2 regions of the Mesorhizobium sp. B2-7-3 genome follow, and region 2 is predicted to be linked to the other one. Evidence: riboswitches for the same ligand, from Rfam matches in the RefSeq annotation. Region 2 holds a riboswitch; the other holds the start of a gene.

Region 1 (15,683 bases), on a different contig from region 2:
CAGCGGATGGCGCGCTGCAGGAACGCCAGGTCTTCCGAGAACCGCGCCAACATTTCCAGGATGGCATCCTTGTTGTGCAGGCACACGTCCCGCCACATGGTCGGATCGGAGGCAGCCAGACGCGTGAAATCGCGAAAACCGGAGGCGGAATATTTGATCACTTCCGTCTTGGTCACCGATTCCAGATCGTCGGCGGTGCCGACGATGTTGTAGGCGATGATGTGCGGCAGATGCGAGACGATGGCCAGCGTCATGTCGTGATGCTGCGGGTCCATCGTGTCGATGTTGGCGCCGCAGCGGCGCCAGAATTCCGACAGCCGTTCCAGCGCTTCCGGATCGGTGCCCGGCACCGGCGTGAAGATGCACCAGCGGTTGTCGAACAGGTCGGCAAACCCGGCATCCGGGCCGGATTTTTCGGTGCCCGCCAGCGGATGGCCAGGAATGAAATGGACGCCTTCAGGCACATGCGGCTGCATCTGCGCGATGACCGAGGCCTTGGTCGAGCCGACATCGGTGAGGATCGCCCCCTTTTTCAGCGCCGGCGCGATTTCCACCGCTACAGCGCCGGATGAGCCGACCGGCACCGAGACAACGACCAGATCGGCATCACGCACCGCGTCCCCGGCATCGGTGGTGTAGGAATCGCCAAGGCCCAGTTCCTCGGCTCGCTTGAGCGTTGCCGCACTGCGCGTCGAGATGGCGACATGGCGAGCCAAGCCCTCGCGTCGGATGACGCGGGCCAGAGACGAGCCGATCAGGCCGATACCGACCAGCGCGATCTTTTCGAACATCGGTGATGCCATGGTGTTCCAGCTCTTTAGACGTTCTAGCTTTTCAGGAATGTCGTGAGCGCGGCGACAACGCCGCGATTGGCCTCTTCAGTGCCGACGGTCATGCGAAGCGCGTTGGGAAAGCCGTAACCTGAAACGCGCCGCAGAATATAGCCGCGCGCGCTCAGATAATCGTCAGCCGCCGCCGCGGAATGCTTCTGATCGTCGGGAAAATGAATGAGCAGGAAATTGCCAACGCTCGGCGTCACGCGCAGCCCGAGCCCGGTCATTTCGCCGCTCAGCCAGGTGAGCCAGGTCTCGTTATGCGCCACGCTGCGCTCGACATGGGCACGGTCGCGGATCGCGGCGATGCCGGCCTCGATCGCTGTCGCATTGACGTTGAAGGGGCCGCGCACACGATTGATGGCGTCGATGATATGCAGGGGACCATACATCCAGCCGATGCGCGCGCCGCCGAGCCCGATCTTGGAGAAGGTGCGGGTCATCACCACGTTCTCGGCGCTGCCGGCCAGCTCGATGCCGGCTTCGTAGTCGTTGCGGCGGACATATTCGGCGTAGGCCGCGTCGAGCACCAGCAGCACGTTTCCCAGCAGTCCGGCATGAAGGCGGCGCACCTCCTGGAACGGCACATAGGTGCCGGTCGGGTTGTTGGGATTGGCCAGGAACACGATTTTCGTGCGCGGCGTGACGGCCGCCAGCATCGCATCGATGTCGGCGCGCTCGTCGGTCTCCTTGACCACGACCGGGGTGGCGCCTGCCGACTGGATGTAGATCTTGTAGACCATGAAGGCGTGTTCGGTGAACATAGCCTCGTCGCCGGGCGCGAGATAGGTCTGCGCCAACAGGCCGAGGATTTCGTCCGACCCGTTGGAGCAGATGATGTTTTGCGGGTTGAGGCCATGCACCTCGGCGATTGCCTCGCGTAACCGCCTGGCGGTGCCGTCGGGATAGATGTCGAGCTTGCGGGCGACCTCGCGCGCGGCCTCGATCGCCTTCGGCGAAGGCCCAAGCGGATTCTCATTCGACGACAGCTTGTAGACCTTGGCGACACCGGCGGGCGCCGAGCTTTTGCCGGGCACATAGGCCTCTATGTCCATGATGCCCGCGCGCGGAGTTGGACGTGCCTGATCCGGTGTCTGGTTCATATCTTGCAAAATCCATCGAAAACGCCTCCATCCGGAGGCCGCTGCGGAAATACAAGCCATGGCACGCAATGTCGAGAGTGGCAGTGGTGCCAGCCGCCGCCATTGACGGCGAGGCAGGCGGGTTCTAGAAAGACGATTGACAGTTCCGTGGTGATTTGGCCGGTCGGCTTGCAGCCACGTTAAACAATTCGCTAAAGGGCCGTTTGCGTGACGTAACCGGCTTTGCGAAGGCAATGCCGGTTTTTTGTTGTCCGCGACCGGCCGGACGGACGCATCGGCGGCGGAGATCGGCAACGATTTCCACGAGCGCACGGTGCAGCAAGAGAGACGTGATGGCCGCTCTGCGTGCAGGAAAGACCAACAACGAGGCCGACCAACCGTCGAGCCCGGTGTTGCGTTTCGGACCCGACAAGCCGCTCAAGCTCGACGCCGGCACGCTGCTGTCGCCGTTCCAGATCGCCTACCAGACCTATGGCACGCTGAATGATGCCCGCTCCAATGCCATCCTCGTCTGCCATGCGCTGACCGGCGACCAGCATGTCGCCAGCACCAATCCGGTAACCGGCAAGCCCGGTTGGTGGGAAGTGCTGATCGGACCGGGCAGGATCATCGATACCAGCCGTTTCTTCGTCATCTGCTCCAATGTCATCGGCGGCTGCCTGGGTTCCACCGGTCCGGCCTCGACCAACCCGGCCACCGGTAAACCCTATGGCCTCGACCTGCCGGTCATCACCATCCGCGACATGGTGCGCGCGCAGCAGATGCTGATCGACCATTTCGGCATCGAGAAACTGTTCTGCGTGCTCGGCGGCTCGATGGGCGGCATGCAGGTTCTGGAATGGGCGTCGAGCTATCCCGAGCGCGTGTTCTCGGCGCTGCCGATCGCCACCGGGGCGCGCCATTCGTCACAGAACATTGCCTTCCACGAAGTCGGGAGGCAGGCCGTGATGGCGGATCCGGACTGGCATGGCGGCAAATATTTCGAACACGGCAAGCGCCCGGAGAAAGGGTTGGCGGTGGCGCGCATGGCCGCCCACATCACCTATCTGTCGGAAGCCGCCTTGCATCGCAAATTCGGCCGCAATTTACAGGACCGCGAAGCGCTGACCTTCGGTTTCGATGCCGATTTCCAGATCGAGAGCTATCTGCGCCACCAGGGCATGACCTTCGTCGACCGCTTCGATGCCAACTCCTATCTCTACATGACGCGGTCGATGGATTATTTCGACCTCGCCGCCGACCATGGCGGCCGGCTGGCCGACGCCTTCGCCGGCACGAAAACCCGCTTTTGCCTGGTGTCCTTCACATCGGACTGGCTGTTCCCGACCGAAGAGAGCCGCTCCATCGTCCACGCACTCAACGCCGCCGGCGCCTCGGTATCCTTCGTCGAGATCGAGACCGATCGCGGCCACGACGCCTTCCTGCTCGACGAGCCGGAACTGTTTGCCGCCATCAACGGCTTCATCGGCTCGGCCGCGCGCGCCAGGGGGCTCAGCGCATGACCCCGAAAAGTTGCAGACGTTTCGGATCAAGCTCGTGCGCCAAACAGAACGGCGAAGCCATGACCCCGAAAAGTTGCAGACGTTTCGGACCAAGGCCATGCGCCGTCCACGAGGCGAAGCCATGAGCGTCAACGGCAGCCAACGCGTCGACCTCGAGGTCGTCGCCAACCTCATCCCGCCGCAATCGCGTGTGCTCGACGTCGGCTCGGGCGACGGCTCATTGCTCGAATTGCTGCAGGACACCAAGCAGGTCGACGGTCGCGGACTCGAGCTGTCGCAGCGTGGCGTCAACGAATGCGTGGCGCGCGGTCTCAGTGTCATCCAGGGCGACGCCGACACCGATCTCGAATTCTATCCCGACAAGGGCTTTGACTTCGTTGTCCTGTCGCAGACCCTGCAGGCCACCCGCAACCCGAAGCTGGTGCTCGACGAGCTGCTCAGGATCGGCAACCGGGCAATCGTGTCTTTCCCCAATTTCGGTCACTGGCGGGTGCGCCTGTCGCTGTTCGTCAAGGGCCGCATGCCTGTGACCAGCGACCTGCCCTATTCCTGGTACGACACGCCCAACATCCACTTCTGCACGATCCGAGACTTCGTCAATTTGTGCGAAGAGCTTGGCGCGACAGTGGAGAAGGCGACCGCGCTCGACGCCAACGGCCAGAAGATCGGCCTGTCGATGCCATGGTGGTTCTGGAATTTCTTTGGCCAACAAGCAGTGTTCCTGCTGAAGCGATAATGAAATGGGCGCCGCCCGCAGGCGCGACTGCCAATCCTTGAGGGTGGCCGCGCGTCTTTCAGCAGGTGCGAAAGTGTTGCAGTTGAAGCGCCATGAGCTGGAATTCATCATGCCTGGTCGGTCGAACGACGGCACGACGGGGTGACATGGCAGGTTGTTTTTTGTAGCGTCGCACCGAATCCGATGAGGCCCATCCAGGGGGAAGTCCGATCCATTTAGCCATCCCGATGATCAAAGGACCTGGCGCGAAGGGTGTTTACGCGCTGGAGGCGACCGACGTGATATGATCGGGAAGACCGAACAGGCGCCCCTCGTCACGGTGATCACGCCCACTCACAACCGGCGCGAAACGGTGCTCCGCGCCGTCGAAAGCGTGCTTTCCCAGAGCATGCCGCGATTTGAACATATCGTCGTCGACGATGGTTCGACGGACGGGACCGAGGCGGCGCTCGCCCGCATCCATGACCCCCGGCTGATCTATGTCGGCGCGAAGTGGCGCGGCGCCAATGCCGCCAGGAATGCCGGCATCGAGCTAGCCCGGGCGCCCGTGGTGACTTTTCTTGATTCGGACGATCTCTTCCTGCCGCACCGGCTCGAACGGACGCTGGCATGGTTCGACGACAATCCAGCGCTCGAAGTCCTGCTCTCCTCATATGTCTCGGTGAAGGGTGGCCGCGGCACCGCCTGCGTTAACCGCGGCGCTTTCCTGAACCCGCCAATGCTGGAGCGGGCGGTGGTCGCGCAGACGGCCTTCATAGCCGGATCGGCTATAACAGCCAGACGCGAGGCTTTGCTGGCCATCGGCGGCTATGACAGCGACATTCCCCGGATGCAGGACCGCGAGCTTCTGCTGCGCTTCGCACAGCGCTTCGGCGCGCAATTATCGGAAGATATCGACTGGACGAAGCACAATTCGCAGAATTCGATTTCAGGCCGCAGGGACGGCTATGTCGAAGCCTACGCGATCCTGATGAGTAAGCATCCGCACATCGCTCGCTCCTACCCCCATGTCCCTCCCTTTATGATCACGCGGCAGATCATCGCCGATATTCTCCGGGGGCGAATACCACAGGCATTTGCAGGATACATGGCCAACCGCTCGTCTGATGCGCTTGGTTATTCATTGCCGGAACTGATCAACGGTTATCTCCACGGCCGCCGCTGGCGGCGCGACCTCTACGACGAAGTTCGTGGCAAGTTTGGAATTCCACCGGCCTGACCGGCGACAGCTCAGCGATCGAGCACGGCGCGTTGCAGGGCGCATTCCTTCTCGTCCCGCAGCGAGATGCCGACCGCAGGGCCTTGGCGGCCAGGCAACGGGCCGCAACGGGGGAAAAACTGCTACTTCCTGTGGTGGAGGCTTGCCGCGGCTGGCGGCGGCTCGATGGCACCCGCCCTGACGCGGGCAGGTTTCAGCGCGGGCGCGTCGGAATCCTTAACGATCGTCAGGGAACGCGGGAAGAACTGATTGTTGTGCTGGCCGCGCCCGATGTTGATGATCGCGGCGCCGGGCAGGCGCTTCTCCAGCAGCGACAGCACGCGCCGCAGCGAGGGTCCGTCGAACGCATCCATGGCTTCGTCGATGATCACCCATTTTGGCTGTCGCAAGGCGAGCCTGGCCACGCCCAGCAATCGCTGTTCGTCATCGCCCAACTCATGGTCCCAGCGTCCGACGCGGTCGAGCGACGACGACAGCCGTCCAAGACCGACCTCGGCAAGCACCGCTGAAATGTCGGCGTCGTTCGCCGGCGCATGCCCGTTCGGGTGATTGAGGACCTCGCGCAGCGTGCCGGCCGGCAAATAGGGCACACGCGGCACGAAGATGATGGTTTCCCCCGCCGGCAGGCCGATCCGCCCGCTGCCCCACGGCCACAGCCCGGCAATGGCGCGGAAGAACAGCGTCTTGCCGGCGCCCGGTTCACCGGTGATCATGACGCGCTCGCCGGCATGGATTTCGACATGCTGGTCGGCGAGCTTGGTGCATCCGTCCGGCGATGCCACCTGAAGCTTCTCGAACGTCAGGTTGCCATTGGCGTTGTCGGCGAATTCGATGCGCTTCTCCTTGTCGTGCAGCACATCGGTTTCATCGAGCGCGATGCGGAAGTCGGCGACACGCATCAGCGTGGCGCGCCAGTCGGCAATGCTGCCGATGTTGTTGATGAACCAACGCAGGGAGGAGTGGACCTGGTTGAAGGCCCCGACCGCCATCATCAGCCCGCCAAAGCTGATATCCCCCGAGAAATAGACCGGCGAGGCGACCAGGATCGGCGCCACGACCGTGATCCAGCCATAAGTATCGGTTACCCAGGACAGATTGATCTGGGCGGTGTAGATGCGCCGCATGGCGCCCAGCACCGTGCCGAGGTCGAGTTGCAGCCGTCGCTTGGCGTCATCCTCCCCACGGTACAGCGCGATGGCATCGACATTCTCGTTGACGCGCACCATCGAGGAGCGCAGTTCCGCTTCGCGCGTATAGCGGTCGCTGTTGAGGCTGATGAGCGGCCGCCCGACCAGCCAGCTCAGCCACGAGGCGGTACCGGCATAGAGGAACGCGGCCCAAACCATGTAGCCCGGTATCGCCAGCGACCAGCCGTTGACGTGGAAGACGAAGCCCGAAGACAGTTCCCACAGCACACCGACAAAGGACACGAGCAGGATGAACGACTGCAGCAGGCCGACACCAAGATCGGTCGACAGGTCCGAGAGATGCGCGGCATCCTGTTGCATGCGCTGGTCGGGATTGACGCCGATGGCGCCGGCATTGGCCAGCCGGAAGGCGCGCGCCGGCCGCATCCATTGGTCGATCAGGTCCAGCGTCAGCGCCTCGCGCAACTTCAGCCGGATCATCTGGTTGAGCCAGGTCTGGCCGATATTGAGCACCAGCAGTCCGCCGGCGATCATGGCAAAGACCATCAGCTGATGCAGGAAGGCCGCCATGTCGCGGCGCGCGAGGGCATCGTAGAACGGCTGGTTCCAGCGGTTGAGCAAGACCTGGCCGATCGACGTCGCGATAATGACGCCCATGATGCCGAGCAACGTCCACAGCAACCACTTGCGAACCGGTGATCCGATCAGCGCCCGCTTGATCGTCGCCACCTGATCGCGCAGGCTGCTGGCGACGGCGACCGGCTGAATGGTGGCCTGATTGTCCAATTGATCAGCCATGGCCGAGGTCCTTGCGTTCAGTAGCGAAGCTGAAACCGGATGAAGGGAGCCGACGGCGGCAGCCCCTCAACCACTCCGCGAGCCCAGCACGACAGATAGGTCGGAAAGACGCGGCGCGATGCAAGTTTCCATCGCGATCACGAAGGTGTCACTTGCCGGGGCGATGCCACACCCCTTGCCTCGGCCCGCCGGCCGAGCCGTGTCGCGCCATGCGGCGACAGCACCGGCACGAAGACGCGGCGGGACGCACGCTGGGCCACCGGCACGCCTTGATAGAGCCGTTTCTGCGCTTCGACGACAATGACGCCGGAAAAGATCGGCCACAGCCTCCGGCCGGCGCGCTCCAGCACATTGTGGAAGCGCATCATGAAACGCCGCCGCGATGGCGGGAAGAACAGCGCATCCGACCAGGCGGCGGGCGTGAAATTCGCCTCACGCAGCAATTCGGTGAGCTGCCCGCGTGAGAAGGGCCGCCCATTGCCGAACGGCGTATGTTCGAAGCGCGCCCAGACACCGCGCCGGTTTGGCACGACGATGACGACGCGCCCGGCCGGCGACAGCACCCGCCAGATCTCGTTCAGCGTTTCACGCGGGTTTTCGACGTGTTCGAGCGAATGGACGAGCAGCATGCGGTCGATGCAGGAATCGACCAGTGGCAGTTCCTCGTCGAACACCAGGGCCGTCGCCGTTGGCCCGGCCGCCGGCCAGACCACGGCGCCCTGGGTCGCCGGCATGAAGGCGAAGACCCGCTCCGCGTCGGTGCCGAAGCGTTCCAGCCAGGGCAAGGTATAGCCCAGGCCGACCAGCCGCTCATTGGGCACCGCGGCCCATATCGACGACAGCGCCATGGTGATCGAGCGCTCGGCGAACCGGCCGAGCGTTGTCGAATAGAAGGAACGAAGGTCGACGATGTCGGAATGCATGTCAGGGATGTAGCCGTGATGTCAGCCGGATTCAACAAAAGGCCAAAGCGGCCGGCACGGCGGATGTCAATTTGACATCCCACGATAACATTCGCTTTGCTCGCCATCCGGGATGACATTCGCTTTCTCATCCGGGATGACATTCACGCAGCGGCGCCCTATGTCTGCGGCGGCAAATGGAGAAATGCGATGCCGGTCGAAATCGAACAGTTCATGTGCCGCACCGACAATTTCGGCGTGCTGGTGCATGACCCCGAAAGCGGCCAGACCGCGATTATCGACGCGCCCAAGGAAGCGCCGATCCTGGCCGCGATCAAGCGCACCGGCTGGACGCCGACGATGATCCTGACCACGCATCATCATATGGATCACGTCGAGGCCAATCTGGCGCTCAAGGAGCGCTTCAAGCTGCGCATCGTCGGCCCGGAGGCGGAAAAGGCCAAGATCCCCGGCATCGATGAAACCGTCGAAGAAGGCTCCGTCCTGCATCTCGGCCATGAGCGCATCGAAGTGATCGCCACGCCCGGGCATACCGCTGGCCATGTCTCCTACCATCTGCCGTTATCGAAAGTGGCGTTCACCGCGGATACGCTGTTTGCGCTGGGTTGTGGGCGGCTGTTCGAATGCAAGCCGCCGGTGATGTACGAATCGCTGAAGAAGCTCGCGGCTCTTCCCGCCGAGACGACAATCTATTGCGGCCACGAATACACGCTCGCCAATGCCCGTTTTGCACTGAGCGTCGACCCCACCAATTCGGCGTTGAAGGAGCGCGCCGCGCGGATCGAGGCGCTGCGGGTCGACAACATGCCGACGCTGCCGACGACGATCGGCGAGGAACTGTCGACCAATCCCTTCCTGCGCTGGCACGATCCGGCAATCCGCAGGCATCTCGGCATGGAAAAGGCCGGGGATGCCGAGGTCTTCGCCGAAATCCGCAAGCGCAAGGACAATTTCTGACCACCATGCCAGCTATCTGCCGATGACCAGTTCCGCGGAAATCATAGCAACGCTCGCCCTGAAGCCGCATCCGGAAGGCGGCTGGTACGCGGAAACCTTTCGCGACGAAGCCGGCGGTGCGCGCGGCCATTCGACCGCCATCTATTTCCTGCTGGAACAGCATCAGGTTTCGGCCTGGCATCGGGTCAGGGACGCCGCCGAGCTTTGGCACTTTTATGCCGGCGCGCCTCTGGCGCTGTCGATGTGGGAAGAAAGCGGCGCCATTATCGAGCAGGTGCTCGGCATCGAGCTCGCGGCGGGTGAACGGCCGCAGATCGCCGTGCCGGCGGGCTGGTGGCAATCGGCGCGCACACTGGGCGAATGGACGCTGGTCGGCTGCACGGTGGCGCCGGGTTTTGATTTCGCCGCCTTCGAACTGGCCGAGCCGGGCTGGCAGCCGAAGCCGATTTAGCCCAGCAGGAATCCCAGCGTGACCGCCAGTTGGGCGGCATAGTACAAAACCCACACGGTGAAACGCATCCAGGCGCGATGCTGCGAGACGGCCGCCACTAAAAATTTCTCCATGGCGAGCAGCCCGTCCGATGCCATGAACAGCACGGCGCCACCGATCACCCAGACGTTGCTTGTCGTTAGCGCCGACATGCCCATCGCCAGGATCGCCACGACATAGACGGCGATCGGTATACGCAAGCCGGGACCAACGCGGCGCCAAAGCGCCGCCAGCATGACGATCGCGAACACCGCCATGGCCAGCGCGATCGCGCTGCGCCAGGGCTCGGCGCCAAGCAACTCCAATCCGGCACCGCTGCGCAGCAACAACGCGACATAGACGATGTGGGCGACGAGAAAACTGGCCAGTCCACCCAGAAAGGCTTTTTCGCCGTCGCGCGACAAGAAGGCATCGCCAATGGCGCTCAGCGCAAGGGCGGCGACCAGCAGCAGCGGCCCGCTTTGTATTGCGGCGAGTACGGCGAGCATCGCAACGGCAATTGTCTTTGCCGCCGAGCGGGCCAGCGTCGGCGGCATGCCAAGCGTGAAGGCATAGATCACCGCCGCCACCAGCGAAAAGATCAGCGTCGCATTGGCGTTGGCGTCGATGCCCCCAGCAAACGGCATCGTCATGCCCTGGCTTCGCCTTCGGATGCCCTGGCTCCGTCTTCGGATGCCCTGACTCCGCTCTCCGTGGCCGGCTTGCGCAGGAACAGCGATTTTGCCGCTAGCGCCGCGCCGCCGGTGATGAGCACACAGGCGGCCAGAATGCGCAGCGACGGTTCGGCGACGCCGGCCGCGATCAGCACCAGCGTCGACAGCAGCGGCGCCGCGTAACTCGCGGCACCCAGCACCTGGATGTTGCCGCGCTTGACACCGATGTCCCAGGCATAGAAGGCCGCGCCCACCGGCATCAGGCCGAGCCCGAGCACGGCCAGCCACTGGCCGGCGCCGTCAGGCAGAACCGTTTGTTCCAGCGCCAGGTGGCAGACGAGCGACAGCACGGCGGTTGCCGCGCAGAACCAGGTGACGATGCTGGTCGGCACCGACGGGAAACGTCGAGACAGCAAGGAATAGGACGACCATAGCAGGGCGCAGACGGCGGCCATGGCGTAACCGAAGGCGTGGCGCGCATCGAAAGCCAGGCCGCCGCCCTTGGTGACGATCAGCACGGTGCCGGCAAGGCCGAGCAGCGCGCCGACGACATGGTTCCAGGCCAGCTTCTCGCCCGGCATCAGCGCCGAGCCCAGCACGATCAGCAACGGCCAGAGATAGGCAATCAGGCTCGCCTCGACCGCCGGCGCGTTGCGCAGCGCGGTGAAGTAGAAGAAGTGGTAGCCGAAGAGGCCGGCAATGCCGATCACCCAGACCTGAGGAGGGATCTTTTGGCTCCTGTCGGTGGCCGGCATGAACAGTCGCGCGACAAACCCTACGCCTGTGCCGATCGAGAAGGTGATGGCCGACAACAGGAATGGCGGCACCTTGCCGGACGCATCCGTCAGCAACGCCAGCAATGCCCACATGGCGACCGCCGAAAAGCCGATCAGTGTTGCGCGCCCCATTTTGTCTCCAGTGGCGCGCCCGTTCTGTCCCCGGTGGCGTGCCTTATTGTACCGCTTCGAACCGTCTGGCGCTGATGGTCAAGGTGCCGATCTGCGTTCCGACCGTGGCGTGGATCGGCGCATATACGCCGGTTTGGCCGAGCGGTGCAAACGTCACCATCATGCGGCTTTTGTTCTTGAGATAATTGAGCGCCTTGCGGCCCTTGCGATAACCCGCCACCGGCTCGAAACCCATCTGGCAGGTGACGGTGTCGCCCTTGTAGCCCGGCACCGAGATCGTTCCTTTCGAGGCGTAGGTCAGCGTCAGGTCGGCGCGCATCTCACCATCGTAGAACTTGACCTTGCGGCCACAGACCTGGTCGAGGCTGTCGGCATGGATGACGGTCGCCGCCATCGGATCGAGCACCGATGCCAGGTCGCCGGCGCCGAGTGGCACCCAGGCCTTGGGATCGCGCTTGCCCGGAGCGGGGATAACCCGCGTCGAGGTCACGTTGCCATTGCTAAAGCGAATGTCGATCGAAGACGCCTTCTTGCCGGAAGTGTAGTCGGCCCGAAACGCCTGCGGCACCATTTTCTGGCCCGAAATCGTGCCTTTTGACGAGATCGTGCCCCGCGTGTCGTCGAACAGCTTGGCCAGACCCGCCGCCGAGACACTGCCTTCGATCGCGTAGGCACCGTTCTCATAATGGCTGGAAAAGGTCGATCTGGCGATCGAGAGACCAAGGAACGACACCGTGTATTCGCCCTTGAACGACTGCGGCGAGGCAGCGGACGCAGCGGTCGGCAAGGCGATGACAAGCGCGGCAACAAGCGCGTGAGACGAACGAGGCATGGCGGGATCGGATCCTTGGTTTCGGCCGGAGGCGGGCGACTCCGGTCTGGCGTGTCCCTATGAGACCGCTTATACGGTGAAATCCGGCCTTAATATGAAAAGTCGGGCGCTTCCGTGCGGAAGCCGGAGCTTGACGACCCGGTGAAATGCAACTATGGAACGCCAACTTTTCCATAAGGCCGCCTGACCAGAACCGCGCGCCACCCGGCGCGGGTACAAAGGTTTGGCAGGCCCCGAGAGAACTGAAGGTTAGAACCATGTCCCGCACCTGCGAACTCACTGCCAAGGCAGTCCAGACCGGCAACAATGTGAGCCACGCCAACAACAAGACCAAGCGTCGCTTCCTGCCGAACCTCGTCAATGTGACGCTCATTTCGGAAGCGCTGAACCAGAATGTACGCCTGCGCATCTCGGCCAACGCGCTGCGTTCGGTCGAACATCGCGGCGGCCTCGATGCCTTCCTGGCCAAGGCCGACGTCAAGGAACTGTCGCAGCGCGCGCGTCTCTTGAAGAAGCAGATCGCCAAGAAGCTTGCCGAGCAGGTCGCTGCGTAACATCCAGATAAAGGCGGGGGACGACCGCCTGGCCAACCTCCTTGCTGGCCGCTGAGCATCGGATAGATCCGCAAGGTTCGACACTCCGATGCTCAATTACGAAGCGAGCGCTGCCTCGGCATGATGCTCCGCTGGTTCCATTACCCAGGATAAAAAAATGTCTTCTTTTTCGCGGTACCTGCCTTTCGTGGCTGCCATGGCGCTTGTCGTCGTGGCATCGAACATCCTCGTGCAGTTTCCCATGCAGGGAAACGTCGGCGGCCTGTCGCTCGCCGACGTTTTGACCTGGGGCGCTTTCACCTATCCCTTCTCTTTCCTGGTCACGGACCTCGCCAACCGCCGTTACGGGCCTGCCGTGGCGCGCCGGATCGTCTTTGTCGGCTTCATGACGGCGGTGGTCTGCTCGATCCTCGTCCCGCCCTTCCTGTTCCGCCATGGCCTGATCGAATTCGAGACATCAGCCGACCGGCTGGTGCGCATCGCGGCGGCTTCCGGAGCGGCGTTCCTGTCCGCACAATTGCTCGATGTGACCGTGTTCAACCGTTTGCGCCGGCAGAGCTGGTGGCGGGCGCCGATCGTCGGCACGCTGGTCGGATCGGTGTTCGACACCCTCGTGTTCTTCGGCGTCGCCTTTTCAGCCGCCTTTGCCTTCGTCGGCCCAAGCGACGGGTTTGCGCTGGAGAGCGCCCCATTGATGGGCGTGTTTCATGTCGACGCCATGCGCTGGGTGTCCTGGGCGCTCGGCGACCTCAGCGTGAAACTGATCATCGCTGTCGTGGCTCTGATCCCTTACCGGCTGCTCGCCGCCCGCTGGAGCCAGCCGGCCGCCGCCGCGGCCTAGCCGTGATTCCCTGGATCCAGCTGGACTCCGCGAAAACGCCTGATGACCAGCAGGAACTGCGGCTGAAACAGCGCGGTTCTGAATTCTCGATCATGCTCGGTACCAACGAGCTGATGAACAGCCGGCTGAGCGGCTCCGAGGAAGCGCTGGCAAAACTGTCCTGCCAGAGGATTGCGGGTCATCGTCGGCCGAGAATCCTGATCGGGGGGCTCGGCATGGGTTTTACGCTGCGCGCTGCCCTCGCCGAATTGGGCGACAATGCCGAGATCGTCGTCGCGGAGCTGGTGCCGGCCGTCGTCGCCTGGGCGCGCGGCCCGATGGCCGAGATTTTTGCCGGCTCGCTCGATGATCCCCGCGTCACCATCCACGAAACCGATGTCGGTCAGCTCGTACGGTCCGCACCCATTGCCTGGGACGCGATCCTGCTCGACGTCGACAATGGCCCCGAAGGCATCGTCCACAAGGGCAATGACGCGCTCTACAGCGTGGCTGGCCTCGCCGCCGCACGCACCGCCCTAAGACCGGGCGGCGTCCTGGCCGTATGGTCGCAAGGGCCGGATGCCGGCTTCACGCGGCGGTTGAAACAGGCAGGTTTCGCTGTCGAGGAAGTCAACACGCGCGCCAACGGCAAGCGCGGCGCGCGCCATGTCATCTGGATCGCCACCAACAGCTCGCGGTCCTGACCAGAGCAGCAGCGGTGTTTGGACCTGTCTGGACTCGTGGAGCTCCGCGCAACCGTTGGCTTGTCAGGGCAGGATTCTCGGAAATGGCCGACGCATAAAAAAAATCGCCAATGAGCGTCGCGAAGGGGCTGCCCCTCAATCCTGGTGCAGAATGAATTCCAGATAGAGATTGCGCTGCAGGATCGAGTGGTTGTCGTCGGAGATCAGCGACACCATCAACGCGCCGTCATCCCGGCTCCAGACATCGAGCCCTTCCATATTGTCGATCTGGTAGCCCATGTCGGCTTGCAGCAGCACCGGCCCGTCGGCGACGGCGCCCTTCTCGACGCTCTCTCCATAAATGCGCCGCAGCCGCATCTTGAGGCCGCCCGCCATGGTGAAACTGCGCTCCAGCAGCAAGAGGTCGCCATCCGGTAGGAAGGCGCCGTCGGTGATGTCGAAATCGTCGTTGCGCTTGACAGTGAAGACGCCCCTATGCGGGCCTTCGATAATGGCGGCGTAGATGTTGCCTGATTTGTCGAGGCTCTTCTCCGAGACCACGACCAGGCCGCCTTCATGCTGGCCATTGGCATTTGAATGGGTGACTGTCTCGAAGCCGCGGTTCTGCCGCAGCTCCCACGCCTGCACCAGGAAATCCAGCTGCCTGAATGGCGCCTTCATGTTGTCCGGGTCGATCTTGAACTGGGAGACGCGGTGGTTGCGCTCGAAACCGACGGTGGCAATACCGTCATTGACCGCGAGGCCTTCGGCGTCGACTTCCCATTTTTCGTCGATCGGCCGGCCGCTCTGGTTGGCCATCTGCTGCATGCGAAAATTCTGGATGCCGAGGGGGCGCCTATCGGCGTCGCGGGCCACCGAGCCGAAGAACCAGTAACCGGTGTCGGCAACACCGATGAAATCGCTGCCGGCTTTCAGAAACCGAAAGGCCGACAACGCGCCGAAATCGCGTGATGGCGAGGTCATTTCCAGCCCACCGACGAATTCGAGCGGACCGAATTGCTTGTCGGCGCGGCCAATGTGGAATTCGGTGATCGGGCGTGCCGAGACGGCGACAGGTTCAACTGGAGCCGAGCCGGCCGAACCTGCCGGAGCCACACCGGCGAGCAGGACGATGGCGGCGAAAAGCGTTTGCCTAAACCCGCCTCGCGAAAAGATCATCCGGCGCGCCGCATGCCGCCGCGACGCGTATCCTTCGCGCTTTCCTCGGCAAACAGCGAAGCCAGCTGCTCGGTCATGGCGCCGGCCAGTTCCTCGGCATCGACGATGGTGACGGCGCGCCTGTAGTAGCGCGTGACGTCATGGCCTATGCCGATGGCCAGCAGCTCGACCGGTGAGCGCGTCTCGATCAATTCGATGACGGCGCGCAGATGCCGCTCGAGATAATTGCCCGGATTGACCGACAGCGTGGAATCGTCGACCGGCGCGCCGTCCGAGATCATCATCAGGATCTTGCGCTGTTCGGGCCGGGCAATCAGCCGGTTGTGGGCCCACAGCAGCGCCTCG
Region 2 (15,683 bases):
AACCTCCACGTCGAGGAAGGCGAAATCCATGCCGTGGTCGGCGAGAACGGCGCCGGAAAATCGACACTGATGAAGGTGCTTTCGGGCGTCTATCCCTCCGGCACCTATGATGGCCAGATCATCTTTCAGGGCCAGGAATGCCAGTTCAAAGGCATTCATGACAGCGAACACAAGGGCATCGTCATCATCCACCAGGAGCTCGCGCTGGTGCCGATGCTGTCGATCGCCGAAAACATTTTCCTCGGCAACGAGCAAGCCAGATACGGCGTCATCGACTGGGACGCCAACGAGGCGCGCACGGCCGAGCTTTTGAAGAAAGTCGGGCTCAAGGAAGACCCCAAGACGCTGATCACCCATATCGGCGTCGGCAAGCAGCAGCTGGTCGAGATCGCCAAGGCGCTCAGCAAGGAAGTGAAGCTGCTGATCCTCGACGAGCCGACAGCATCGCTCAGCGAGAAGGACAGCCAGGCGCTGCTCGATCTATTGCTCGAGTTCAAGCGGCAGGGCATGACCTCGATCCTGATCTCCCACAAGCTCAACGAGGTGAACCGCGTCGCCGACAAGGTGACGGTGATCCGCGACGGGCGCACGATCGAGACATTGCCGAGGAAGGACATCAGCGAGGACCGCATCATCACCTCGATGGTCGGCCGATCCCTCGACGATCGCTACCCGCCGCGCGAACCTAGCATCGGCGACGTCATTTTCGAGGTCAAGGACTGGTCCGTCTACCACCCGATCCATGCCGAACGGCAAGTGATCAAGAGCATCGACCTCAAGGTGCGCAAGGGCGAAGTTGTCGGCATTGCGGGACTGATGGGCGCCGGCCGCACCGAATTCGCCATGAGCCTGTTCGGCCGCTCCTATGGCCGGCGCATCAGCGGCGAGGTGCTGCTCAACGGCAAGCCCGTGGACCTTTCCACAGTGGGCAAGGCCGTGCAGAACGGCATCGCCTATGTCACCGAGGACCGCAAGACCTATGGACTGAACCTCATCGACCATATCAAGCACAATGTGACGCTGGCCAACCTCGGCGGCGTTTCCAGTGGCGGCGTGATCGACGATATGCGCGAAATGAGCGTCGCCAACGACTATCGCAAGAAGACCAATATCCGCGCCTCCAGCGTCTATCAGCTGACCGGCAATCTCTCTGGCGGCAACCAGCAGAAGGTGGTGCTGTCGAAATGGCTGTTCGCCGACCCGGAAGTCCTGATCCTCGATGAGCCGACGCGCGGCATCGACGTCGGCGCCAAGTACGAAATCTATACAATCATCGCTCGCCTTGCCGCCGAGGGCAAAGCGATCATCGTCATCTCGTCTGAAATGCCGGAATTGCTCGGCATCACCGACAGAATCTATGTCATGAACGAAGGACGCATCGTCGGCGAGATGGCGGCAAGCGACGCCAGCCAGGAAAAAATCATGCGCGCCATTGTTCGCGGAGAAGGAAAAGCATCATGAGCACAGACAGCGCTCCCGCACCGCAAAGCGGCACCGCCGAGGACGTCAAGCAGGGTCCTCGCGTCGCCGTCTCGGCGCTGACGACGAACCTGCGCGAATACGGCCTGATCATCGCGCTGATCGTCATCATGCTGTTCTTCCAGTACACGACGTCGGGAACGCTGTTCAAACCGGTCAACCTCAGCAACCTGGTGCAGCAGAACTCGTTCATCATCGTGATGGCGCTCGGCATGCTGCTGGTCATCGTCGCCGGCTATATCGATCTCAGCGTAGGATCGGTCGCCGGCTTCATCGGCGCGCTTGCCGCCATGATGATGGTCATCTGGCCGCTCGGCATATTCAGCAATCCGCTCGTTGTCTCGATCGTCTGCCTCATCGTCGGAGGGTTGATCGGCGGCGCGCAAGGGTACTGGATCGCTTATCACCGCATACCAAGCTTCATCGTGACGCTCGCCGGCATGCTGATCTTCCGCGGCATCTGCCAGGCGCTGCTTGGCGGCGGCTCCTCGGTCGGCCCGCTCCCCGACAGTTTCAAGGCGCTGAGCTCCGGCTTCATTCCAGACGTGATCGGCCCGCTGACGCTGATCCCGCCGACGGTGAACGCGGCCGGCAAGACCATCTTGGGCAGCGGCCTGACGCTTCACATGACGACAGTCGTGCTGGGCCTGATCGCGGTGCTCGCCTACGCCTATTTCGGCTTCAGGACGCGACGCAAGCGCGAACTCCACGGTTACGAGGCCGAGCCTTTCACCCTGTTCGTCATCAAAACCCTGGTCGGCAGCGCGCTGGCGCTCTTCCTGATCTTCCAGTTCGCGACCTATCGGGGCCTGCCGATCGTGCTCCTGGTGATGGGCGTGCTGATCTCGCTGTTCGTCTTCGTCACCAAGCGCATGACCATCGGCCGCCGCATCTACGCCATGGGAGGCAACGCCAAGGCGGCGCAACTGTCGGGCATCAACACCGAAAGGCTGACGCTCTGGGTGTTCGTCAATATGGGCGTTCTGTCGGCGCTCGGCGGGCTGATCATCGCCGCACGTCTCGGCCAGGCCGTGCCGGCGGCCGGCCTCGGCAGCGAGCTCGACGTGATCGCGGCCGTCTTCATCGGCGGCGCCTCGGCGATGGGCGGCGTCGGCCAGGTCATCGGCGCGGTGGTCGGCGGCTTCATCATGGGCGTGATGAACAACGGCATGTCGATCATGGGCGTCAATGTCGATTGGCAGCAGGTGGTCAAGGGTCTGGTGCTGCTCGGGGCCGTCATCTTCGACGTCTACAACAAGAACAAGGCTTGAGGGCTGGGGGCGAGGACTAGGAGGCATACGGGTTCTAGATCGCGAAGCTGCCGGCAGCCCGTCGGCACCAAGAAGTCCGGGGAAGGACCAGGCTCGCGAACGCAATCCGGACGAAGCGTTTCAACCGTGGTGCGTTTCCGCGCCGCGCCGGTCAGGATTTGCCCATTGGCAGCCGGATACAGATAAATGAGAGAGGACTGATCATGCTGATCTCGCAGATTCTCGACGACGCCGAGACGATCCGTGTCGTTGCCCGCAGCGGCGGGAAGACCCGGATCATCAACGGGGCGCGCAGCGTCTATTCGCTGGCGATGGAGGCCGCCCGCACCGGCGTCGGCCTGGCCGCCCTGATCGAACGCAAGGGGCTTGGCGAGACGATCGATCTCGACGCCGCCTACAAGCGGGGGCGCCTGCTGTCGCCGATCAATCACCCCGACCCGGCGCATCTGCACCTGACCGGCACCGGGCTGACGCATCTGGGGTCGGCGGCGACGCGCGATTCCATGCACAAGAAGCTCAGCACCGACGGCGAGGAGCAACTCACCGATTCCATGAAGATGTTCCGTATGGGACTGGAAGGCGGCAAGCCCGCGAAAGGCCAGGTCGGCGTGCAGCCGGAATGGTTCTACAAGGGCAACGGGACCATGGCGGTCGCGCCTGGCGCGGCGCTCATGTCACCGGCCTTCGCCAAGGATGCCGGCGAGGAACCCGAGGTCGCCGGGATCTATGTCATCGGCGACGACGGCGCACCGTTCCGCGTCGGTTTCACCTTGTCGAACGAATTCTCGGACCATGTGACCGAGCGCGTGAACTATCTCTTCCTCGCCCATTCCAAGCTGCGCAATGCCTCCTTCGGCCCGGAGATCCTGATCGGAGACCTGCCTTCGGACATCCGCGGCACGTCGCGCATCCTGCGCGACGGCAAGGCATTGTGGGAGAAACCCTTCCTGTCGGGTGAAACGAACATGTCCCACACCATCGCCAATCTCGAACACCACCACTTCAAATATTCGGCCTTCCGCCAGCCTGGCGACGTGCATGTGCATATGTTCGGCACCGCGACGCTATCCTTCGCCGACGGCATCAAGACGGAGGCCGGCGACGTGTTCGAGATCGAGGCCGGGGATTTCGGACTGCCGCTGCGCAACCCGCTCGAGATCGAGAAGCCGGTGAAGGTGTCGGTGAAGGCGCTTTGAATCCATGAGCGCGTGATTCCCCCTCTCGTGGGGAATGGCTGGCAAGCCAGAGCGGGGCGCTGTCCCGCCGATCTAGCAATAGGTTTCAGTCACGTCCCTGCCGGGCATCTCTCCCACAAGAGCGAGGTCGGCAGCTTCGACCTTAGCGCACGGCGCGGAAATGCTTCGACAACTTCAGGCCCTGCGCCTGGTAGTTCGAGCCGAGATCGGTGCCGTAGAGCGCCTGCGGTCGCTTCAGCATATGCTCGTAGACCAGCCGGCCGACGATCTGGCCGTGGTCGAGGATGAACGGCACTTCGTGGCTGCGCACTTCGAGCACCGCCCGGCTGCCGGTGCCGCCGGCCGCCGAATGGCCGAAACCCGGATCGAAAAAGCCGGCATAGTGGACGCGAAACTCGCCGACCAGCGGATCGAACGGCGTCATCTCGGCGGCGTAGAGCGGCGGCACATGCACCGCCTCCTGGCTGACGAGGATGTAGAACTCGTCGGGATCGAGCACCAGTTCGCCGGCGCGGCTCTTGTGGATCGGCTCCCAGAAGTCGAGGACATCCTGCGCGGCGCGCTTGTCGACATCTACGAGGCCGGTGTGGTGCTTGCCGCGATAGCCGACCAACCCATCCTTGTCGCCATTGAGGTCGATCGACAGCGCGATGCCGCCGCCGGAAATGTTCGGCGGCTCCGTGGCGACCAGCATCTCGGCACGATGCAGCTCATGCAACTCGGCTTCCGAAAGCAGCGCGTTGCCGGTGCGAAAGCGGATTTGAGACAGGCGCGAACCCGTGCGCGCGATGATCGGAAAGGTGCGCGGGCTGACCTCGAGATAGAGCGGACCGTTGTAGCCGGCGGCGATCTTATCGAACTCATGGCCCCGATCGGTCATGACGCGGGTGAAGATGTCGAGCCGCCCGGTCGAGCTCTTCGGATTGGCCGAGGCCGAAATGTCAGCCGGCAGGGCCAGACTTTCGAGCAGCGGCACAATATAGACGCAGCCGGTTTCGAGGACCGCGCCTTCGGTCAGACTGATCTCGTGCAGTTGCAGCCGATCGAGCTTTTCCGACACCTTGTGGTTGGGACCGGGCAGGAACGAGGCGCGAACCCGCCAGGCCTTTTCGCCCAATCTGAGATCAAGGCTCGCCGGCTGGATCTGGTCGGCATCGAGCGCACGCGGCGACTTCAGCGCGCCGGACCGGAACAGCGCCGAAATGTCCTGATCGGGAAGAATGCCTGTCTGCCGCAAAGTCTGGCTCCGCCCCAAGACTGGTCTCTATTCGTTGCAGGTTCTTGTTTGTTGCAGGTTCTTGCCGCAAAACCGCCGGGCACTTCTGCGGAACCTGCCTTGGTACAAACGTCTTAATGAAGCCGGCAATTGACGCAAGCGTGGCGCGGGTCTAAAGGGTCGTTATCCCGTGGTGATTTGGCCGGTCGGCTTGCAGCCACGTTAAACAAGTCGCTAAAGGACCGTCGGGCCGCAAGGCCGTATGGACCGGTTGCGACTTTCGCGGCCGGTTTTTTTGTGTCTGGAACAAAGCGATGAGCACCAAGAAGCGCAACTGGAAACCTCAGACGGCACTCGTGCATGGCGGAACCCTGCGTTCCGGCTTCGGCGAAACCTCCGAGGCGATGTACCTGACCCAGGGTTATGTCTATCAGACGGCGCAGGCCGCCGAGGCCCGCTTCAAGGGCGAAGAGCCTGGTTTCATCTATTCGCGCTACGCCAACCCGACCGTCGACATGTTCGAAAAGCGCATGTGCGCGCTTGAAGGCGCCGAAGACGCGCGCGCCACGGCGTCGGGCATGGCGGCGGTGACGGCTGCCCTTCTGTGCAGCGTCAAGGCCGGCGACCACATCGTGGCCGCGCGCGCGCTGTTCGGCTCCTGCCGCTGGGTGGTCGAGACGCTGGCGCCGCGCTATGGCATCGAGGCGACCTTGGTCGACGGCACCGAGATCGCCAATTGGGAAAAGGCGGTCAGGCCGAACACCAAGCTGTTCTTCCTGGAAAGCCCGACCAACCCGACGCTCGAGGTCGTCGACATCGCCGCCGTCGCCTCGCTTGCCAATTCGATCGGCGCGCGGCTGGTCGTCGACAATGTCTTTGCCACGCCGCTGCAACAGAAGCCGTTGCAGCTTGGTGCGCACATCGTCGTCTACTCGGCCACCAAGCACATTGACGGCCAGGGCCGCTGCCTGGGCGGCGTCATCCTGTCGGACAAGAAGTGGATTGACGAGAACCTGCACGACTATTTCCGCCACACCGGTCCCAGCCTGTCGCCGTTCAACGCCTGGACGCTGCTGAAGGGCCTGGAAACCTTGCCGCTGCGCGTGCGCCAGCAGACCGAGAGCGCCGGCAGGATCGCCGACTTCCTGGCCGGGCAGCCGCAGATCGCCCGCGTCATCTATCCCGGCCGTGCCGACCACCCGCAGGCCGATATCGTCAAGAAGCAGATGTCGGGTGGCTCGACGCTGATCTGCCTCGACGTCAAGGGCGGCAAGCCGGCGGCCTTCTCCCTGCAGAACGCCCTCGACATCGTGCTGATCTCGAACAATCTCGGCGACGCCAAGAGCCTGATCACCCATCCGGCGACGACCACCCACAAGAACCTCAGCGACGAGGCCCGCGCCGAACTCGGCATCGGGCCCGGTACGCTCAGGCTGTCGGTCGGCCTGGAGGATACGGACGACCTGCTGGAAGATATCGCGCAAGCCTTGAAGGCCGCCAAATAGGTTTCGTCCAGGCAGCGTCGTCAGCAGCGATCAAGCGCTCGATGGCGTCTCCTCCAGTTCCGCCGTCTTGGTGCGGATGGTCATGGCGTTGCCGCGCCAGTCGACGGCGCCGCCGAGCCAGCCGCGCGCCCAGATGGCCGGGAGCATGACGTCCCGCGCGACCGTCGCCGCGATCATGCGCGTCGAGACGTGCCAACCCTTGGCCAGGGCCAGAGCGCATTCCGGAAGATAGAACGCCGCCAGCACGGCAATCGCGGTCGCCCAGAGACTAATGCCGGCGCTCGCCGCGGCAATCAGCGCAAGAACCAGCGGGACCGCCGCACCAGTCAGGATCTCGGGCGCGAAGAACAGCGGGAAAGTGACGCGGCGCAGGCGCGCCCAGCGGGCCTGGCGCGACCAGATCTCGCCAAACGTGCGCTGGCCGAGCGGCTGCTCGAAGGGGGCGGCAACGAGGTTGACACGCAGGCCGAGGCCGTTCACCAGCTTGGTTGCGGCGGCGTCCTCGGCGATCTCGGCGGCCAGCGCGCGTATGCCGCCATTGGCGTCCAGCATCGGCTTGTTCCACAGCATGCTCTTGCCCTGCGCGAAGCCGAGGCCGAGCGCCGCGCCGGCATACTGCCAGCGGGCCTGCAATGTGTTGAGGAAGGCGCATTCGACGTCGGCCCAGAAACCATCTGGCCTGGAGCCGATCGGCGTCGAGCAGACAAGGCCGGTACCGTGCTGCCACGCCGCCATCATGTGCTCGACATAGTCCCTCGGCATCAGAACGTTGGAATCGGCAAGAATGACCCAGTCGTGGCGCGCCGCTTCCCAGCCTTTGACGCAGTTGTTGAGCTTTGGATTGGCACTGACACGGTCGTCGCCGATCAACAGCCGGGCCGGCACCTGCGGAAACCGGGCAATCGCCCTGTTTATCAGTTTGACCACCGGGTCGTCGGCATGGGCGACGCAGAAGATCAGTTCGTAGCGTGGCCAGTCGAGCGCGAAGGCGCGTTCCAGCGTCTCATGTGTGAATGGCTCGACGCCGCGCGACGGGACGACAATCGACACCGCCGGCGATCTGCCCGCCGGCGGGGCAATCGTGGTGCGCCGTTTCAGCTGTGAAGCGGCAAGCAGGATGCTGGCAGCGTTTGAGAGGATGAGTGCGGTCGAAAGCGAGGCGGATATGAGAGTGAGTTCCATCGAGATCTGGTCACTCCGGAAGTCGGCCCGCGTCGCGGCCGTTTTCAACAGTTCGACAGAGGGCCGAGTCGCCCGGTTCGCGCACACCACCATTGTCGTGTGTCACTTAAATGACATTCTTTGCCGGCACCTGCGTTTCAATCCCAGGCGCGACAAGACGCGCACGTTGACCTGCTCACCGCGAGCGTCGAAAGTCGTCGGATTGTTTTGGAGCCGCTCATGTACCGCGCCGTGACGCGCAACATCGAAGTGCAGGTCAGGCCGTTCTATCTGGAGGATCGTTCAGATCCCCAGGAGAACCGCTACGTCTGGGGCTATCAGATAACGATCGACAACCAGTCTGACGAGTTCGTGCAGCTTCTGTCGCGCTATTGGCACATCACCGATGGTGCCGGCCGGGTCGAGGAGGTGCGCGGGCCGGGCGTTGTCGGCGACCAGCCGGAACTCAATCCCGGCGACAGCTATCAGTACACGTCCGGCTGCCCGCTCTCGACACCCTCCGGGATCATGGTCGGACGCTATACGATGCGCAACAAGCGCGGCGAGACGTTCGACATCGCCATCCCGGCCTTCTCGCTCGATCTGCCGGGGACAAGGCGCACGGTGAACTGAGCGCCGACGGTCGCGCCGCCCCTCAGCCGCCCTTCGGGCACCTTCTCCCCGCGGAACGAGGAGAAGGAAAGGCTTTACTGAGCCGCAAACTCGGCCGGATCGAAGTCGTACTGCGTCGAGCAGAATTCGCAGGCGACATGGATGCCGCCATCCTCTGTGCTGTCCTTGATCTCCTGCGCTGAGAAGCCTTCGAGGATGCCACGGATCTTGTCGCGGGAGCATGAGCACTGGTCGGCCACGGGAACGCCGCCGAAGACGCGCACGCCATGCTCGTGGAACAGACGATACAGCAGCCGCTCGGCGCCTATGGTCGGGTCGATCAATTCGGTCGGCTCGATGGTGCCGAGCAAGGCCAGGAGTTCCTGCCAGGAATTATCGGCCGGATCGTGGACTTCCTCGCGCGGATCGCCGTCCCCACCCGGCAGATCCGGAATGCGCATGCGCTCGGGCGATTGCGGCAGGAACTGCGCCAGGATGCCGCCGGCGCGCCATTGCTCGCGCGCGCCGCCGATCCCGGGCGTCAGCAGCTTGGCGACCGAGAGCCTGATATCGGTCGGGATCTGTTCCGACTGACGGAAATAGGTGCGCGCCGCGTCTTCCAGCGTTTCGCCGTCGAGCTGGACGATGCCTTGATAACGCTGCGTATGGGCGCCCTGGTCGATGGTCAGCGCCAGCACGCCGCTGCCAAGCAGCGTCTGCTGGGACGTCTCGCCTGCCGCGACCAGTGCTTCGAGCCGATCCGCATCGAAGCGTGCGTAGGCGCGCAGTGCCGAGGGCGTGGAGAAGTCCGCGACCAGCATGTCTACAGGCCCGTCGGTACGGGTCTGCAGGATGAACTTGCCTTCGAATTTGAGCGAGGTGCCGAGCAGAACGGTCAGCACGCAGGCTTCCGCCAGCAGGCGGGCGACCGGCTCGGGATAATCGTGGCGGCCAAGGATGGCGTCGAGCATCGGCCCAAGCTGGACCGTGCGGCCGCGCACGTCGAGCGGACCGACCTCGAAGGGAACGACGTGATCGTCGCCGGCGTAGCCGAACTCGCCGAGTTTGGGGTGATGTTCAGTCACTTGATGGCTTTCCAACATGACAAAGCTCCAGGGCGCGGCCATGCGGCCCTGGTGGGCACATGCGTCCAAACGCGCTTGATTTGCGTGATGCGGCGCAGATAGGCATCGCGCCGCCGCAGATCAAGCGCCTGGGCATTTCAGGCGCCTGGGCATTTCGGGCGCCCAAGACACTTCAAGCCCCAAGACACTTCAAGCACCAAGACACTTCAAGCACCGAGGCACCAGGCAAGCACTGCCTTCTGGGCATGGAGCCGGTTCTCGGCCTCGTCGAAGACCACCGAATGCGGCCCGTCGATGACCTCGTCGGTCACTTCCTCGCCGCGATGGGCCGGCAGGCAGTGCATGAACAATGCATCCGGCTTGGCCTTGGCCATCAGCGCCGCGTTGACCTGATAGGGCGAGAAGACATTGTGCCCGCGAGCACGGTGTTCCTGTCCCATCGACACCCAGCAATCGGTGACGATGCAGTCGGCCTGGTCGACGGCTTCCTCGGGCGAGCGGGTGAAATGCAGCTTGCCGCCATGCGCCTTGGACCAGTCGACATGCTTCTGCGCCGGTTCGCTGCCTTCGGGCACGGCGACGTTGAGATTGAAGCGGAACCGTGCAGAGGCCTCGAGCAGCGAGTGCAGCACATTGTTGCCGTCGCCGGTCCAGGCAATCGTCTTGCCGGCCACCGGACCGCGATGCTCCTCGAAAGTCATGATGTCGGCCATCAGCTGGCAAGGGTGGGTGTCGTCGGTCAGTCCGTTGATCACCGGAACGGTGGCATTCTCGGTCAGCTCCAGCAGCCGCTCATGCGAGGTGGTGCGGATCATGATCGCATCGACGTAGCGCGACAGCACCTTGGCGGTGTCGGCGATTGTCTCGGAGCGGCCGAGCTGCATCTCGGTGCCGGTCAGCATGATGGTCTCGCCGCCGAGCTGGCGCATGCCGACGTCGAAAGAAACGCGCGTGCGCGTCGACGGCTTGTCGAAGATCATGGCCAGCACCTTGCCTTCGAGCGGCTTGCTCCGCTCGCCGGCCTTGAGACGCGCCTTTCGCGTCACCGCATCATCCAGCATGAAGCGCAAATCGCCTTCGGAAACGGTGGAAAGATCGGTGAAATGGCGAACTGACATCAGGAATGGTTCCGGATTACTTCGCGGCGGCGGAGGCGATCGCCTCCGACAGGCCCTTGGCGCCGGCGCGGATGCGGTTGAGCGCTTCGTGAATCTCGGCGTCCGTGACGGTGAGCGGTGGCAGCAGGCGAATGACGTTGTCGCCGGCCGGAACCGCCAGCAAATGCTGGTCGCGCAGCGCCATGTTCACCTTGCCGTTGGGCATCGCGCATTTGAGGCCGAGCATCAGCCCGGTGCCCCTGATATCCTCTACAATTTCGGGGAATTCGTCGGCTATCGAGGCTAGCCCCTGCTTCATCAGCAGCGCCTTGCGCTGGACATCCTCCAGGAAGCCGTCTTCCAGAACGACGTCGAGCACGGCGTTGCCGACCGCCATTGCGAGCGGATTGCCGCCGAATGTGGTGCCGTGCACGCCGGCGGTCATGCCGACGGCCGCCTCGTCGGTGGCAAGGCAGGCGCCCATCGGGAAGCCGCCGCCAATGCCCTTGGCGATTGCCATGATGTCGGGCGTCACCGCAGACCACTCATGCGCGAACAGCTTGCCGGTACGGCCAATGCCGCACTGGACCTCGTCGTATATCAACAACAGGCCGTGCTGTTCGCAGAGCTGCCGCAGCCGCTTGAGCGACTGTGTCGGTACTGGGCGGATACCGCCCTCGCCTTGCACCGGCTCGATCAGGATCGCGGCGGTCTCGGGCGTGATCGCCTTCTCGGCGGCGTCGATGTGGTCGAAGCCAACCTGGTCGAAGCCTTCGACCTTGGGTCCGAAGCCTTCGAGATATTTGTACTGGCCGCCTGCCGCGATGGTCGCCAGCGTGCGGCCATGGAAGGCGCCCTCGAAGGTGATGATGCGGAAGCGCTCGGGATGTCCCTTGACGAAGTGGTAGCGCCGCGCCGTCTTGATCGCGCATTCCAGCGCCTCGGCGCCGGAATTGGTGAAGAACACCTTGTCGGCGAAGGTGGCATCAGCCAGCCGCTCGCCAAGCCTGCTCTGCCCCGGAATCTCATAGAGATTGGAGACGTGCCAGAGTTTCGCCGCCTGTTCGGTGAGGGCCGCGACAAGATGCGGATGGCCGTGGCCAAGCGAGTTGACCGCGATGCCGCCGGCGAAATCGAGATATCGCTCCCCCTTGTCGGTAACCAGCCAAGTGCCTTCCCCATGGTCGAAGGCCAGGGGTGCGCGAGCAAAGGTCTCGTAAAGCGCCGAACCGCTCATTATATGCGTCTCCGGTACCGGAAAATCAAAAAAGCCGCCAAAGCGGCGGCCTTCTGCGGCTTATCGTGTTTTTCGGCCATGAAGTCAACGAAAACGTCGCGTAGTGGCGCGCGGCAAGCTCCCGACGCAACGCCGGCTCATGAGCGACCGGGCAAGTTGGGGAAAACCGAAAAAACCGATTCGTGTTGCACTTGGGACTCTTGTCACCGAGTCAGCGCATAGAGTAGTTGTAGTCGAGAAATAACTAGATTTCGTGCGGCGGACCTAATCACCAGATATATGTGGTGTCTGCCCCAGCAGTGGTGCTGGGTCGGGAATGGATTCTGATTGCCGCACGCTTATAAGGAGCGCGGTCATGAACTGGACTGACGAGCGGGTAGAACTCTTGAGAAAACTGTGGTCGGAGGGTCTGAGCGCAAGCCAGATTGCTGCGCAGCTTGGAGGGGTCAGCCGCAATGCCGTCATCGGCAAGGTGCACCGGCTGAAGCTGTCGGGTCGCGGTCGCGCAACAGCGACGCCGGCGCGCCAGAAGAAGGCTACGCAGGGATCGACCGTCCAGAAATCGGTGGCGCGCGCCGCAAGCACGGCACGCCACGTCACGACTTCGATCGGCGCGACGGCCCTTCAGACGCAATTCGACGCCGAACCGGTGGCGCGGCACTACATCCGTCCGGTCGAGAACGTCGTAGTGCCGATCTCACGGCATCTGCAGCTCGTCGAACTGACCGAGCGCACCTGCAAATGGCCGAACGGCGATCCACTTTCGGAGGACTTCAATTTCTGCGGCAACGAAGCCGCTGAAACCGGTCCCTACTGTAAATACCATGCCCGCGTGGCGTTCCAGCCGGCGGCGGAGCGGCGGCGGAATAGATAAGCGGTGAGTAGTGAGGAAACAAGCGCTCCCACCAACCACTACCGACTACTGACTACTGACTACCGACTTCCTCACAGCCAGCCGTTCTTCCTGAAGCGCCAATAAAGGAAGCAGCAGATAAGCGCGATGGTGGCCAGCACCATCGGATAGCCATATGCCATCTTCAGCTCCGGCATGTCGGTGAAGTTCATGCCGTAGATGCCGGCGAATGCGGTTGGCACTGCCAGGATGGCCGCCCATGAAGCGAGTTTCTTGGAGATCGCCGTTTCCTGGCTTTGACCGACCAGAAGACTGGCCTCGAAGGCAAAGGCCAGCACCTCGCGCAGACTGTCGATCTTCTCCTGGACGGTACGAATATGATCCGTAACGTCGCGGAACAGCGGGTGCATGGCCGAATGGATCTGCGGCAGGTCGGCGCTGGTCAGCCGGCGACAGACTTCCACCAGGGGCAATGCCGCGTTGCGCAGGCGCAGGAGGTCGCGGCGCAGCATGTAAAGGCGTTCGATGTCGGGGCCGGTCATTGGCTTCAGCAGGACCTTGTCCTCGATCGCCTCGACCTCGTCCTCGATCTGCTCGAGCACGGGCATGTAATTGTCGACGATGAAGTCGAGAATGGCATAGAGGACGAAATCCTCTCCCTTGGCCAGCGAGTGCGGGCAGCTTTCCCAGTGCTGCCGCACGGCGGCATAGGATGTCGAAGGACCGTGCCTGACGCTGACGATGTAGCCTGAGCCGACAAACAGATGTGTCTCGCCGAAGGTGACGCGCCCGTCGATCAGCTGCGCCGTGCGGGCGACGATGAACAGCGCATCGCCATATTGCTCGATCTTTGGCCGCTGGTGCGGATGCTCGGCATCCTCGATCGCCAGCTCATGCAGATGAAACTGCGCCTTGACGCGCAGCAGAAGTTCGCGGTCAGGCTCAAGCAGCCCGATCCAGACGACATGTCCCGACTTCTTGGCCCATTCGCCCGCTTCCTCGATCGGAATATCGGCGATACGGCGCCCGGCGGTATAGACACCGCAGGCGATGATGCCCGATGTCGGCGGCGAGGCCTTGAACTCCCGGACATATTCCATGGCAGCCTCCCGAAAGCGTTGCCTTCCCTAGGGAACCGGCAAGCTTATCTCAGGATAGTCTAGCGCAATATGATCAAGCGTTCGAGAGGACGTGCGTTCACTCCACCGGCAGCGCCTCGGGGAGGCCGATCTTGTCGGTCTTGTCGCCTTTCGGCCGGTCGGCGGGCATCTGGTCGCCGGTGACGATATAGTAGATGGTCTCGGCGATGTTGGTGGCGTGATCGCCGATCCGCTCGATATTCTTGGCGCAGAACAGCAGATGCGTACAGGGCGTGATGTTGCGCGGATCTTCCATCATGTAGGTCAGCAATTCGCGAAACAGCGACGTGTACATGGCATCGATCTGGTCGTCACGGTCGCGCACGAAGCCGATCTTGTCGACCGAGCGCGATGCATAGACGTCGAGGACTTCCTTCAGCTGGGTCAGCGCCAAATTGGCCAGAGCCTCCAGGCCGCGAAACAGGCTGGTCGGCTGCCGGCCGTCGGTAACGGCAACCACCCGCTTGGCGACGTTCTTGCCGAGGTCGCCGACGCGCTCGAGGTCGGCCGAAATGCGGATGGCGCCGACGATCTCGCGCAGGTCAGTCGCCATAGGCTGACGCCTGGCGATGATGATGATCGCCTTATCGTCGATCTCACGCTGTCCCTCATCCAGGACGGCGTCGTCTCGGATGACCTTCTGGGCCAGCCCCGGATCGGCGTTGACCAGGGCGGCGACCGCCTGCTCGACCATACGCTCGGCATGGCCCCCCATCGCGGCGATGCGCTTCGACAGATATTTCAGTTCCTCGTCATAGGCGCTGACAATGTGAACGGACTGCATGGATGAAATGCCTTCCCACGGGATCTTGTCTTTGAGTCGTTTCCTCGAATCCCCGCTGATACGCTAACGGGATGACAGAAAAAAGAAACGGCCCCGTGGAAAACTAGGGCAGTATCAGTGCGCCGGCAAATGGACCGAGAAGGCGGCGCCCTTGCCGACCTCGGACCTGATCGTCAGCCTGGCGTTATGACGCGTCAGGATGTGCTTGACGATCGACAGGCCAAGCCCCGTGCCCTTCTGGGTCCGGCTGGTCTCGACATCGATACGATAGAAGCGCTCGGTGATGCGCGGTATGTGCTCCTCGGGGATGCCGGGACCAAAATCCCTGATGGTGACGTCGATGCCGGGTTCGGAACCATCATCGCCGCGCGCGATCGACACCACGACACGACCGCCCGACTGGCCGTATTTGCAGGCATTTTCCAAAAGGTTCTCGAACACCTGGAACAGCTCGTCGCGATCGCCCGGCACATCGAGCGGCCCCTTGGCGAAATCGCGCTCGATGGCGACATTGTTTTCGCGGGCGAGCGGGCCGAGCGAATCGATGACGCTGTCGACGGTCTGGCGCAGATCGACTTCGGTTCCCGGCTTGAGATAGGGCTTCATCTCCAATCGCGACAGAGACAGGAGGTCGTCGATCAGGCGGGCCATGCGGCCGGTCTGGTTCTGCATGATCTGGAGGAACTGCTCGCGCGCCGCCGGATCGTTGCGGGCCGGTCCGCGCAGCGTTTCGATGAAGCCCGCGATCGAAGCCAGCGGGGTGCGCAATTCGTGGCTGGCATTGGCAATGAAATCGGCGCGCATGCGGTCGATACGCCGCGCCTCGCTCTGGTCCTTGAAAACCAGCACATAAAGATCGGTGCCATGCCCGACCGAGGATGCGCTGACCCGGTAGGCCCGTTCGACAGGCAGTTTCTCGGTGTAGTCGACGACATCCGAGGCGACAGTGCCCGACAGCACACTGTCCAGCAGCGCCTGCATTTCCGGCGCCCGGAATTTCAGCGGCAGCGATATGCCGGGCGCGATGCCGCCAAAGGCGGCAAAGGCG

What was found. Region 2 has a riboswitch for S-adenosylmethionine ahead of FJW04_RS10450 (O-succinylhomoserine sulfhydrylase). Riboswitches for the same ligand answer to the same signal wherever they lie in the genome.
Region 1: another riboswitch for S-adenosylmethionine. It lies ahead of FJW04_RS05685 (homoserine O-acetyltransferase); the one in region 2 lies ahead of FJW04_RS10450 (O-succinylhomoserine sulfhydrylase).

What each region holds. Positions count from the first base shown of each region.
Region 1 is NZ_VFTY01000002.1:329,189-344,871, reverse strand. Features, by position in the region: gene FJW04_RS05695 (prephenate/arogenate dehydrogenase family protein) at 1-803, opposite strand, end outside; gene hisC (histidinol-phosphate transaminase) at 827-1,936, opposite strand; SAM riboswitch at 2,074-2,151, shown strand; gene FJW04_RS05685 (homoserine O-acetyltransferase) at 2,269-3,438, shown strand; gene metW (methionine biosynthesis protein MetW) at 3,560-4,174, shown strand; gene FJW04_RS05675 (glycosyltransferase family A protein) at 4,458-5,393, shown strand; gene FJW04_RS05670 (ABC transporter ATP-binding protein/permease) at 5,516-7,339, opposite strand; gene FJW04_RS05665 (methyltransferase domain-containing protein) at 7,477-8,262, opposite strand; gene gloB (hydroxyacylglutathione hydrolase) at 8,452-9,219, shown strand; gene FJW04_RS05655 (cupin domain-containing protein) at 9,242-9,670, shown strand; gene FJW04_RS05650 (lysoplasmalogenase family protein) at 9,667-10,341, opposite strand; gene FJW04_RS05645 (EamA family transporter) at 10,338-11,270, opposite strand; gene FJW04_RS05640 (DUF3108 domain-containing protein) at 11,314-12,102, opposite strand; gene rpmB (50S ribosomal protein L28) at 12,360-12,656, shown strand; gene FJW04_RS05630 (queuosine precursor transporter) at 12,814-13,497, shown strand; gene FJW04_RS05625 (hypothetical protein) at 13,500-14,180, shown strand; gene FJW04_RS05620 (esterase-like activity of phytase family protein) at 14,316-15,338, opposite strand; gene cobT (cobaltochelatase subunit CobT) at 15,335-15,683, opposite strand, start outside.
Region 2 is NZ_VFTY01000004.1:44,842-60,524, forward strand. Features, by position in the region: gene mmsA (multiple monosaccharide ABC transporter ATP-binding protein) at 1-1,461, shown strand, start outside; gene mmsB (multiple monosaccharide ABC transporter permease) at 1,458-2,750, shown strand; gene araD1 (AraD1 family protein) at 2,954-3,946, shown strand; gene FJW04_RS10445 (2'-deoxycytidine 5'-triphosphate deaminase) at 4,089-5,183, opposite strand; SAM riboswitch at 5,343-5,420, shown strand; gene FJW04_RS10450 (O-succinylhomoserine sulfhydrylase) at 5,477-6,667, shown strand; gene FJW04_RS10455 (ceramide glucosyltransferase) at 6,698-7,849, opposite strand; gene apaG (Co2+/Mg2+ efflux protein ApaG) at 8,069-8,461, shown strand; gene FJW04_RS10465 (Hsp33 family molecular chaperone) at 8,536-9,567, opposite strand; gene argF (ornithine carbamoyltransferase) at 9,732-10,643, opposite strand; gene FJW04_RS10475 (aspartate aminotransferase family protein) at 10,660-11,859, opposite strand; gene FJW04_RS10480 (GcrA family cell cycle regulator) at 12,215-12,733, shown strand; gene FJW04_RS10485 (magnesium and cobalt transport protein CorA) at 12,805-13,812, opposite strand; gene phoU (phosphate signaling complex protein PhoU) at 13,910-14,635, opposite strand; gene FJW04_RS10495 (ATP-binding protein) at 14,750-15,683, opposite strand, start outside.